Regions from separate parts of the Rhizobium sp. WYCCWR 11146 genome, predicted to be linked through region 1. Evidence: riboswitches for the same ligand, from Rfam matches in the RefSeq annotation. Region 1 holds a riboswitch; each other region holds the start of a gene.

The links. Region 1 has a riboswitch for FMN ahead of HX899_RS33810 (DMT family transporter). Riboswitches for the same ligand answer to the same signal wherever they lie in the genome.
Region 2: linked by a shared signal. The riboswitch ahead of ribB (3,4-dihydroxy-2-butanone-4-phosphate synthase) and the one ahead of HX899_RS33810 (DMT family transporter) in region 1 are both predicted to bind FMN.
Region 3: linked by a shared signal. The riboswitch ahead of HX899_RS20090 (6,7-dimethyl-8-ribityllumazine synthase) and the one ahead of HX899_RS33810 (DMT family transporter) in region 1 are both predicted to bind FMN.

Annotation. Positions count from the first base shown of each region.
Region 1 covers NZ_JACCEY010000043.1:143,493-147,494, reverse strand. Annotated here, with positions in the region: gene lon (endopeptidase La) at 1-1,034, shown strand, start outside; gene hupB (DNA-binding protein HupB) at 1,241-1,516, shown strand; FMN riboswitch at 1,639-1,793, shown strand; gene HX899_RS33810 (DMT family transporter) at 1,885-2,784, shown strand; gene HX899_RS33805 (esterase-like activity of phytase family protein) at 2,868-4,002, shown strand, end outside.
Region 2 covers NZ_JACCEY010000024.1:521,645-525,646, forward strand. Annotated here, with positions in the region: gene HX899_RS22345 (DMT family transporter) at 1-224, opposite strand, end outside; gene HX899_RS22350 (SDR family oxidoreductase) at 552-1,319, shown strand; gene ribB (3,4-dihydroxy-2-butanone-4-phosphate synthase) at 1,406-2,041, opposite strand; FMN riboswitch at 2,168-2,318, opposite strand; gene HX899_RS22360 (glucose 1-dehydrogenase) at 2,513-3,295, opposite strand; gene HX899_RS22365 (SDR family oxidoreductase) at 3,580-4,002, opposite strand, start outside.
Region 3 covers NZ_JACCEY010000024.1:66,309-70,310, reverse strand. Annotated here, with positions in the region: gene HX899_RS20100 (GCG_CRPN prefix-to-repeats domain-containing protein) at 40-348, opposite strand; gene HX899_RS20095 (SRPBCC domain-containing protein) at 536-982, opposite strand; FMN riboswitch at 1,228-1,370, shown strand; gene HX899_RS20090 (6,7-dimethyl-8-ribityllumazine synthase) at 1,449-1,883, shown strand; gene HX899_RS20085 (VOC family protein) at 2,136-2,825, shown strand; gene HX899_RS20080 (hypothetical protein) at 2,852-3,016, shown strand; gene HX899_RS20075 (cytochrome b) at 3,088-3,621, opposite strand; gene HX899_RS20070 (MarR family winged helix-turn-helix transcriptional regulator) at 3,602-4,002, opposite strand, start outside.

The DNA.
Region 1 (4,002 bases):
AATACGACCTGTCGGATGTGATGTTCATCACGACGGCAAATACGCTGAATATTCCAGCGCCTCTGATGGATCGCATGGAGATTATCCGTATCGCCGGCTACACCGAGGATGAAAAGCGCGAAATCGCCAAGCGGCACCTGCTGCCGAAGGCCATCAAGGAACATGCGTTGCAGCCGGAAGAATTCTCGGTCAGCGACGACGCCCTGATGTCGATCAGCCAGCAGTATACCCGCGAAGCCGGCGTCCGCAACTTCGAGCGCGAGCTGATGAAACTCGCCCGCAAGGCGGTCACCGAGATCATCAAGGGCAAGACGAAGGCCGTTCACGTGACGGCTGCCAACATCTCCGACTATCTGGGCGTCCCGCGCTTCCGCCATGGCGAAGCAGAGGGCGAGGATCAGGTCGGCGTCGTGACCGGTCTTGCCTGGACGGAAGTCGGTGGCGAACTGCTGACCATCGAAGGCGTGATGATGCCGGGCAAGGGCCGCATGACCGTCACCGGCAATCTGAAGGAAGTCATGAAGGAATCGATCTCGGCAGCGGCCTCCTATGTCCGCTCGCGCGCTGTCGATTTCGGCATCGAGCCGCCGCGCTTCGACAAGAGCGATATCCACGTGCACGTGCCGGAAGGCGCGACGCCGAAGGATGGCCCCTCGGCAGGCGTCGCCATGGCAACCGCGATCGTCTCGATCATGACCGGCATTCCAGTGGACAGGCATGTGGCCATGACCGGCGAAATCACCCTTCGTGGCCGTGTGCTGCCGATCGGTGGTCTCAAGGAAAAGCTGCTCGCAGCGCTTCGCGGCGGCATCAAGAAGGTGCTGATTCCGGAGGAAAACGCCAAGGACCTGGCGGAGATTCCTGACAACGTGAAGAACAACATGGAGATCATCCCGGTATCCCGCATGGGCGAGGTGATCAAGCATGCGCTGATCCGGCGGCCGGAGCCGATCGAATGGGATGGCACGGTGGAAACGCCGGTCATCACATCGGTCGAAGGCCTCGATGAGACAGGCGCAACCATAGCGCATTGAGTGGCCTTTGCCACATTTATGCCCAATTGGCCCAAAACACGGAAAAAGGCTGGCGGAAACGCCAGCCTTTTTTGTGAAAACGTCATGTAGACGCTTGCTTTTCCTTGATTTGCAGGGCTTTTGGGTTTTCGGCGGGCCTGATGAAACCTATTCTGCGCCTAGCTTACTTTTGAGTCGTTTCATACCATTTAGAAAGGGGTGGAAACATGAACAAGAATGAACTCGTGTCCGCAGTAGCCGAAAAGGCAGGACTGACGAAGTCTGACGCGGCTTCCGCTGTTGACGCGGTTTTCGACGTTGTCCAGGCTGAACTCAAGAACAAGGGCGACATTCGCCTCGCGGGTTTCGGCAGCTTCACCGTTTCTCATCGTGCCGCATCGAAGGGCCGTAACCCGTCGACGGGCGCTGAAGTCGACATTCCGGCTCGCAACGTGCCGAAATTCACGCCCGGCAAGGGCCTGAAGGACGCCGTCAACGGCTGATCTGAGATTATCCCACCAGCCGGAAACGAGACCGGTTGTGCAGGATTTAAGAGGGGTTCGGCTTTGCCGGACCCCTTTTGCTTGGCGGGCCTTGCTGTCGCCCGGGCTTTAATCTACGACGTTTCTGTTCTCAGGGCGGGGTGAAACTCCCCACCGGCGGTAAGGGTTTCGGCCTGAGCCCGCGAGCGCCTTCTCTCGTGTCCAAGCGGGGGAAGGGTCAGCAGATCCGGTGCGATTCCGGAGCCGACGGTTAAAGTCCGGATGGAAGAGAATGAGCGTCGGCCGTGCGAAGGGCAGGGGTTGCCCTGTGTCGCCTGTCGGGGTTCATGCGTCCTGATTTATGTTGGTCCCTTTTATGGATGAAAGACATGAATCAGACTTCCGTTGCCGTCGAGCCATCCCGCGCCGTTGTCGGGGCACTCTGGATGGTCCTTGCCGGCATTGCCTTTTCGCTTCTCAACGTCGTCACCCAATGGCTGACGATGAAGCTTGCCTTTCCCTCGGCGTCGGCAGCCTTCTGGCAATATGGCTTCGCCTTCCTGTTTTCGCTGCCGTTCCTGAAGAGGCTCGGCCTTGCGGCGATGCGCACGCGCTATCCCTGGCGTCACCTTGCGCGCGTCGTGCTTGCCGCGCTCGGCGTCGAGGCTTGGGTCGCCGGCCTTGCCGCGGTGCCGATCTGGCAGGCGATCGCACTGGTGATGACCTCGCCCTTCTTCATCATTCTGGGCGCCCGGCTTTTTCTGGGTGAGCGCGTCGGCCCGGCCCGCTGGGCAGCGACGGCGGCGGGCTTCACCGGAGCGATGATCATTCTGCAGCCATGGTCTGATGGTTTTGGCTGGGCGGCTCTCTTGCCTGTGCTTTCGGCGCTGCTGTGGGGCGCCTCGTCGCTGATCACCAAGAGCCTGACAGGCATCGAACGGCCGGAGACGATCACCGTCTGGCTGCTCGTTCTGCTGACGCCGATAAACGGCGGGCTGGCGCTTGCGGCAGGCTTTGCAGTGCCGACGGGCGCAACCCTTGCTCTGTTCCTGCTGGCGGGGCTGCTGACTGCCGTAGCGCAGTATTTCCTGACGCTTGCCTATGCCGCAGCGGATGCCGCCTACGTCCAGCCGTTCGACGATCTGAAGCTGCCGTTGAACGTGCTGGCCGGTTGGCTGTTCTTCGGCTATGCGCCGGCGGGTTACCTCTGGCTGGGAGCGGCTCTCATCCTGTCTGCTTCGCTGTTCATCATGCGAAACGAGATGCGCCGGGAGCGGAAACTTGCCTGACATGATTTGACGCAAAATGCCGCATCTGTCATGCCTCTGTCATGCGGCTCCCGCAGAAAACTCATGTTTCGAATGTTCGACACATGGGGGATTTCATGACAATTTCATCGCGCAGCGCAGCGCTTGCTGCCGTGCTTCTCGCATCGGTAGCCTTTCCGGCCGCGGCCGAGCCGGTTTTCAACCGCATCGCTTCCTTCCCGGTCGCAGAGAACCTGCCGGCCGACAAGGACAAGCTTTCGGTGAGCTCCGCCGAGATCATCACCGCGACCGACGACGGCAACACGCTGATCTATAGCGACAGCCCGCTCGGCGCGATCGGCTTTATCGACATTACCGATGCCAAGGCCCCCAAGGCAGGCGGCGCGCTGATGATGGACGGCGAGCCGACTTCGGTCACCTCGAGCGCCGGCAAGGCGCTGGTTGCCGTCAACACCTCCGAAAGCAAGGCGAAGCCCTCGGGCCGTCTGGCGATCGTCGACGTGGCGACCAAGAAGATCGAAAACACGTGCGATCTCGGTGGTCAGCCGGATTCGATCGCCCTCAACAAGGACAAGACGCTCGGCACCATCGCAATCGAAAATGAGCGCGACGAAGACGTCAATGACGGCAAGATCCCGCAGATGCCGGCCGGCGATCTCGTCGTCTTCCAGGTCAAGAACGGCACCGTCGATTGCGGCACCATCAAGCACGTGACGCTGACCGGGCTTACCGGCGTCGCCCCGGAGGATCCGGAGCCGGAATTCGTCGCCTTCAACGGCCTGAACGAGATTGCCCTGACGCTGCAGGAAAACAACGAGATCGTCATCATCGACGCCAACACGGCTGAAGTGAAGACGCATTTCTCCGCCGGCAGCGTCGATCTCACCGGTATCGACACCAAGCGTGACGGCGCCCTGAAATTCTCAGGCGAAGCCAAAGGTGTGCTGCGCGAGCCCGACGCCGTGAAGTGGCTGGACGACAACCGCCTCGTCGTTGCCAATGAAGGCGACTACCAGGGCGGCTCGCGCGGCTTCACCATCTTCGATAAGACGGGCAAGCTTCTCTACGAATCGGGCGCCTCCTTCGAACGCGCCGTCACCCATATCGGCCACTATCCGGAAAGCCGCTCGGGATCGAAGGGCGTCGAGCCGGAAGGCCTCGAAGCCGCCAAGTTCGGCGACGACCAATATTTCTTCCTGCTCGCCGAGCGCGCCTCGGTGGTCGGCGTTTTCAAAGATA
Region 2 (4,002 bases), on a different contig from region 1:
CTGAAAATGATCATCGGCTGCAGCATGATGCGCCAGGAACGCAGCGCGCCCATTTTCCAGGCGATCAGATAGACGAGCAGGCTGGTGAAGAGGCCGCGCAGGAACATGATTTCGCCAGCGTTCATATAGCCGATCACCGATTTGGACAGAGCGTCGCTCGCGGAAAAGCCGGCCATCGCCATACTCATATAGATGGCGCCCTCAGTATTGCGTGACCGCGGCATGAAGAGATTCCCGTTACCTGTGCGCTCCTTTTAATCGCGAAGATGCATCAAGGGAATCGGATGAATGTCACACAAAGCATAAATCGATGATGCGGTGCACAATAACGCTGACGTCAACGCAGGCGTGTGAGTGAGATCGCCGCAAATCACCGTTTTATAAGGCGAATCCCGATACTTCCGCACGGCCATCAAGGCGGCGATGGGGACGCGCCATCGCTCCTTCCGGTTCGGCCATAGGCGTTTTTCTCTTCTTGCGCGGGAATCGGGTGGCTGCATCGCCTGATATTTGAGCATCTCACATCTCGCAACAACCCAGGAGAGACCGATATGACACTTCTCAACGACAAGATCGCCATCATCACCGGCGCAAGCTCCGGCATCGGCCGCGCGGCGGCGAAACTCTTTGCGCGGCAAGGCGCCAAGCTCGTGGTCACCGGCCGGCGGCAGGACGCGCTCGATGATGTCATCGCGGAAATCGAGGCGGAGGGTGGTCAAGCCGTCGCCATATCAGGCGATGTCAGGAACGAGGCGCTGCAGGCAAGGCTCGTCGAAACGGCGGTCTCGCGTTTTGGCCGGCTCGACATCGCCTTCAACAATGCCGGCATCCTCGGTGAGATGGGGCCGGTTGCCGGGCTGTCGCTCGAGGGCTGGCGCGAGACGATCGAGACCAATCTCACCGCCGCCTTCCTCGGCGCCAAACACCAGTCGGCGGCGATGGGAAAAGGCGGCGGATCGCTGATCTTCACCTCGACTTTCGTCGGCCACACCGTCGGTATGCCTGGCATGGCCGCCTATGCGGCGAGCAAGGCGGGGCTGATCGGCTTCGTGCAGGTGCTCGCCGCTGAACTCGGAGCGCAGAAGATCCGCGTCAACGCACTGCTTCCTGGTGGCACCGACACGCCCGCCAGCATTACCAACGCGCCTGATGCCACGCCGGAGGTGCTCGCCTTCGTGGAGGGGCTGCATGCGCTGAAACGCATGGCGCAACCCGAAGAGATCGCCAATGCGGCGCTTTTCCTCGCCTCCGACATGTCGAGCTTCGTGACCGGCACGGCGATGCTGGCCGATGGCGGCGTTTCAATCAGCCGGACATAGGGTGGGCAAGGGAAGGTGCCCTCAGGGTCATCGCTTCGGCACGTTCTTAGTTGCGGCGGGCTGTGCCACCGCAACAAAGGCATCGATCAAGCGACTTCGCGTATGTCTTTTACTACCTGGCGGTCGAGATAGGCGATCAGATCCTCGATGGTGACGAGGGGTAGGTTGTGGCGTTCGGCGAAGAGCGTGAGTTCGGGCAGGCGAGACATGGTTCCGTCGTCGTTGGCGACTTCGCAGATGACGCCGGCGGGGACCCTTCCGGCAAGGCGGGCGAGATCGATGGCGGCTTCGGTATGGCCAGGGCGGCCGAGCACGCCGCGGGGATTGGCGCGCAGCGGAAAGATATGGCCGGGGCGGGCGAAATCGGCGGGCTTTGCGCGATCATCGACCAGGGCGCGGACGGTGGCGGCGCGGTCCGCCGCAGAAATGCCCGTCGTCGTGCCCTTGAGATAATCAACCGAGACCGTGAAGGCAGTTTTGTGCGATTCCGTGTTGTTGGGCACCATCAGCGGAATGTCGAGCGCATCGAGACGCTCGCCTTCCATGGCGATGCAGACGAGACCACGGGCGTGGGTCATCATGAAGGCGATTGTTTCCGGGGTGACGGCATCGGCCGCGACCACGATATCGCCCTCGTTTTCCCGGTTCTGGTCGTCGACGACGACGACCATCTTGCCGCTGGCAATGGCTGATATGGCATCTTCAATTGTTGCGATAGTCATGCTGTCTGGCCTTTCAAGGGTTATGTCAGCGGACTGACATGGTCTGCTCGGCTCAATCCGTGAGCGAGCCTTCTGCCCTTGGGCGAACAAACGTCAGCCGCCTCCAGGATGGAGTGCGACTGCCCGTGTTGTCCTCTTCCATCCGGACTATACCGTCGGCTCCGGCATCTCACCGGATCTGCTGACCTTCCGACAGGAGGTGCCGGAAGCGCTCGCGGGCTCCAGGATTGCTCCTGATACCGCCGGTGGGGAATTACACCCCGCCCTGAGAACACTTCAAAGATAGGACCAAAAACAGGCGGATGGCAAGGTCACTCGACCAGGCAAAAATGCAAAGCTGCCCTAACGCCGATGGACACACTGTTCACACAGAGGCGACGACCGTGTCGCCTTCCGCACTTCGCTCGTGGTTTGCTCTTTGTTCGATGCATGTCGTTGTCCCAAAACCGCTACGCAATTTGGGCGCCTGCATCAGGACATGATCAGGCCGCCGTCGACATTGATCGTCTGGCCGGTGATATAGGCAGCGTCATCGCTGGCGAGGAAGGTCACCAGGCCGGCGACATCTTCGCCGGAGCCGGCCCGTTTCATCGGGATGCCTTCGACCCATTCCTTCATCAGTTCGCCGGGGGCGTAGTTGCCGAGCAGCTTGCCCCAGGCCTGGTCGTTATAGGCCCACATGTCGGTCTCGATGATGCCGGGGCAGAAGGCGTTGACGGTGATCTTCTCGGTCGCGACTTCCTTGGCCAGGCTCTGGGTGATTCCGACGACGCCCATTTTCGAGGCGGCATAATGCGGGGTGTAGATGAAGCCGTCGCGGGCTTGGCCGGAAGCGGTGTTGATGATGCGGCCGCCGCGCTTGTGCTTGCGCATTCTTGATATTGCCTCCTGGGCGCAGAGGAAGACGCCCTTGGTGTTGACGGCCATGACCTTGTCCCACTCGTTTTCGGTCAGGTCCTCGACGCGGGCGATGGTGATGACGCCGGCATTCTGGATCGAAACGTCGACCGAGCCGAATTCCTTCTCGGCGGCATCATAGAGGGCGGTGACGCTTGCCTTGTCGGTGACATCGCCGATGAAGGAGATCGCCTTGCCGCCTTCGGTTCGGATCTGTTCGGCAACGCCGTGGACCAGCTCCTCATTGGCCGAGACGACGAGATTGGCGCCTTCGCGCGCAAAGCGTCTGGCGATGGCGGCGCCGATGCCGCGACTGCCCCCGGTAATGACGACAGTCTTCTGCTCAAAGCGTTTCATGCTCTTTCCTTGTGTCACTCGATAAACAGCAAATCTGGGTGCGACCTACCATGCGATCATTATTGGATCTCAACCGGTTGTCGCAAATTCAGGCAGCCTTTAGCGCCGATGACGACGCCCGAGCCCTCCGTCCGTTAGACAGCCCGTTCGATCGGCGTGAAGGGCGGGCAGACGGCGATATCGCACGCCGTCTTGCCCGTTAGTCCCTTCAGCGCCTCGATCTCAGCCAGGGAGGAAGCGAGACCGGTCACTTTCCAGCGGCGGCAATGAGCTTTCTCATCGCATCACCAGCAGCAGAAACCGCCATCGACAAGAAGATCGACGCCGGTCACGAAACTTGCTGCATTCGACAGCAGAAACACCGCCGGGCCTACCATCTCGTCCACCGCTGCCATGCGCTGCATCGGCGTCTGCTCTTCGAAGAGCTTGGTCTGGTGGACCATCTCCGGACGGGTGTTCATGGGCGTTGCCGTGTATCCGGGGGAGATGGTGTTGACGCGAATGCCGCGGTCGACCCATTCCATCGCCATGGACTTCGACATATGGATCACGCCCGCCTTGGAGGCGTTATAGTGCGCTTGGCTCAGCCCCCGGTTTACGATCACACCCGACATGGAAGCGATGTTGACGATGGAGCCGCGCCCATTCTTCAGCATGGCGCGAGCCTCTGCCTGGCAGGAAAGAAAGACGCCTTTCAGGTTGATATC
Region 3 (4,002 bases), on a different contig from region 1:
CGAAAATCGCTCCGGCCTTCGTCCATCTAAGCGAGACCCTTAGTCATCATCCCGCCAACGGCGGTCGCGATCCCAACGCCGCTCATGGCGCCAGCGCGGGCCATCCCAATGCCGGTGACGCCGTTCCCAGCCCCCTCGCGGCGGGCCACCGTAAAAAGCGACCGGCGGCGGGCGGCGCCAGTTTCGCCGGCATTCGCCCCAGCGCGTCAGATGCCAGCCGCGACCGCACGCGTAGTCGACCGTTGTGATATTGCTCTGGACATTGATTGTCCCCATCGGCATCGCCTGCGCTGTGCCGAACGAGAGGCTGCCAGCGAGCAAGGCAGCCGCGATAGAAAGTGCCTTCATCGAGAACTCCATTTCAATCCAGCCGTCCACAGCTTATGACCGCCAAATTGAACTGGAGATGAACTGCGCGTTCATGTTTGCGGGAGAAAAAGAAGCGCTTCCGCACGGCCGGTCTGAGCGCTCGCCGACCGCTGTTGTCGCAACGCCAAGCGCCTTCAGAGACGCCCCCGCCGCCCGCAAGAATTGTTCATGTCCTGCCGTAAAAAGGGTCGGGACCCGGATCACCCCCGGCAGCAACCTCGGTCAGCCGTCCGAGATAATGTGCCCAGCCCTCCGCATGGCCGGCGCATTGCTCGGCGCTCGGCAGGCCGCTATGGGTGAGCCGCAGCAGCGTTCCGCCTCCCTGCTCGATCAGATCGATCTCGACCAGGCTCGACCCCGGCGGCACCACCTCGCTGCCGTCCCAGCCGAAGCTGTAGGCAAGGCGATGAACCGGCACCACCTCACGAAACGAGCCGCGTGCAAAGCGGGCACCGGTAACGTTGACGAGATAGAGCCCGCCGGGCTGCGGCTCGACCTGCGCCTCCGTTCCCATCCAGCGCAGGATCTTTTCCGGGTCGGTCATCAACGCGAACACCGCGGCCGGCGGCGCCGCGATATGCGCCTCGCGGCGGACGACGAAGGGGTCTTGCATCTCTCTCTCCCATAGTTGCCACGGCCCTGCCCGCCTCCGGTGGAGCGGCGCATCCTGTCCTGCCGTGCTATTCTGACGTGAATGTCCTCAATGGGAGCATGTAGGCGCGAGCCCATCCTCCGCAAGTGGCTTGCCCGTCGCGATCGACGAACAAGCGAAATCGCCGCGTCGGGAGCCCTGATCCAGCTCCCGCCGCGAATGCATTTCGACCTATTGCCAGCCCGTCACCTTCCCCCTATTGTTCGCGCCGTTCTCAGGGCGGGGTGAAAGTCCCTACCGGCGGTATGCAATTTTGATTGCGAGCCCGCGAGCGCCTTCTCAGGAAGGGTCAGCAGATCAGGTGAGATGCCTGAGCCGACGGTCATAGTCCGGATGAAAGAGAACGTGCGTTCCTGCCGCCCTTGCGGCTGTCGGGAACGTTCGTGATCGCCTTGGGTGATGTGTCTGTTCGCCAAAGGAGATTACCGTGACACCCACCCGCTACGCCTTCGTCAAAGCCAGCTGGCACGCCGACATCGTCGACCGCGCCCTTGAGGGCTTCTACCAGCTCGTTCCGCCCGAGCAGGTCGACGTGTTCGATGTTCCCGGCGCATTCGAAATGCCGCTGCTTTCCCGCGATCTTGCCGCAACTGGGCGCTACGGCGCCGTCATTGCCGCGGCCTTCGTCGTCGACGGCGGAATTTACCGCCACGAATTCGTCGCCCAGGCCGTCGTCGATGGGCTGATGCGCGCCGGCATGGATACCGGTGTGCCGGTACTGTCGGTTTCGCTGACGCCGCATCAGTATCAGGAAACCGAGCACCATAAGCAGATCTACCGCTCACATTTCGTCGAGAAAGGGCGCGAGGCAGCAAAGGCGGCACTGACGATCGGCAAAACCCGCGCCGCTCTCGCTGCGTGAAAGCGGCTCGACGAGCAGAACAACAACAGCCGATGAAGACGGCGGGCCAATCCCGCCGTCGACCACTCAGATCGACATGACCTTGCCAACCCCCGCGGATCGGGAGCGGCGCGCCTAGCGTCGCCGCGGAATCCGCCAATACCGGTCAAATCAGACAGAATAATTGATTCGACGGCCTCACCGCGCCGTGGTCAACTTCGGTCGTCACGCGTCAGCAATTCTCAAGGCATCCAAAACCCCAAGGAGCTTAAGATGAGCAATGCACTGCGCAGCGAAACCCCCATGCAGACCCCGAAAACACATCCCGTCGACACCAAGCTCGAGGTCGTCGTCATCCCTGTTTCCGATGTCGACCGCGCCAAGCGCTTTTACGACGGCCTGGGTTGGCGGCTCGACGCCGACTTCGCCAATGATGCCGATTTTCGGGTGATCCAATTTACGCCGCCGGGCTCCGGCTGCGCGATCATCTTCGGCAAGAACGTCACGGCCGCCGCCCCCGGTTCCGCCCAGGGGCTCTATCTTATCGTCTCCGACATCGAGGCCGCCCGCCGCGATCTCATCGCCCGCGGCGTCGAGGTCAGCGAAGTGTTCCATGACGCGGCCGGCGTCTATGCCGGCAAGGACGAACCCTATCTGTTCGGGCGGCTCCGCATTGCCGGCCGCGATCCCGATCACCGCAGCTACCGTTCTTTCGCCTCCTTCAAGGATCCCGATGGCAACGGCTGGCTGTTCCAGGAAGTCACCACGCGCCTGCCAGGACGCATCGACGCCGACGGGACGACATTCACCAACTCAACCGATCTCGCGTCAGCCATGCGCCGTGCGGCGACCGCGCACGGTGAACACGAGAAGCGAAACGGCGGCAAACACGACGAGAACTGGCCGGACTGGTACGCCGAATACATGGTCAGCGAACAGGCCGGCAAGCAGCTGCCCTTATAGGCAAGGGCGGCGGCATCACGCAGACGGTGACATTTGAGAAGCGTCTCGGCGGCAACGGCGCGGCGCTTCATCGCGCCTTCTTGGTGCACAGCGGTCACCATACCGTCGAGCCGGTCCCGCTGATCGTCGATCGTCGAATTGGGCGTGGCACTGGCCAGCTCGTTGCCGGCGTGGCGATCTGCGTCTCCTGAGTCAGGCCCGAACGCGGCCGCCTGACAGATCTTCGAGAAGCCAAACATTTGACATCGAACGCGGCGGGATCTCAGCCGCCATACCACATCCGCCGCAGCAGGTGATCGCCGCGGACAAACTGGTGATAGAGCGCGGCACCGGCATGGAAGACCAGCAGGCCGACAAGCAGGAAGGCGCCGAACCCATGCGGGCCACGCGGCGGATAGGCGGTGAAATCAGGCAGCGTGGCGCCGGCTGCCTCGAAGATGGCGGGAGCAGCGCCACTGAGGATCATCATCCCGATGCCGCTGGCGACCATGCCGAGAATGAAAATGTAGAAGGCGACGTGAACAAAGCCCGCAAGGCGCTCCTGCCAGCGAGGCGATGCCGGCACCGGCGCAGGCTTACGATCGAAACGCCACCACCAGACAATGCGAAGAGCCGTTAGAAGCAGGACGACGATCGCCATCGGAATGTGGAAACGCAACAGCCCGGCCTTGGTCGCGGCGTCCATGGCGTTGGCAGCCCGGAAGCCGGAGCCGAGCAGTGCCAGGATCAGAACCGCACTCAGCCAGTGGATCGAGACCGCTATTGCGCCATAGCGATCAGGCCTGCTCTTCAACATCTCCATGTCCTTCCAGTTTGTTGCGCAGCGCCTTCATGACGGCATGCGTGGTTTTGAGATCCTCGACCTGAAGCCCTTCCGAGAGCATGTCGACCCACGGGGCCTGCAGGCGCATGGCGATTTCATATGCCTGGTTTCCCTTGTCCGTCAGCACGACGAGTTGTGCCCGTCGGTGGTGCGGGTTGGGTTGGAACGCCAGAAGCCCCTCCTTCTCCAGATCGTTGACGATACGCTGAACGTTCTGGCGGTTGGCGCCCATGTCGCGCGCCAGCCACGCGACCGGCTGCGGCCGGCCTGCCGTGGCGACGGTGCCGAGGACATGCCAGCGGGCGCTGGTCAGGCCGAGCCCGTCGACGAGCTTGTCGCCCGCGTTGATCATCC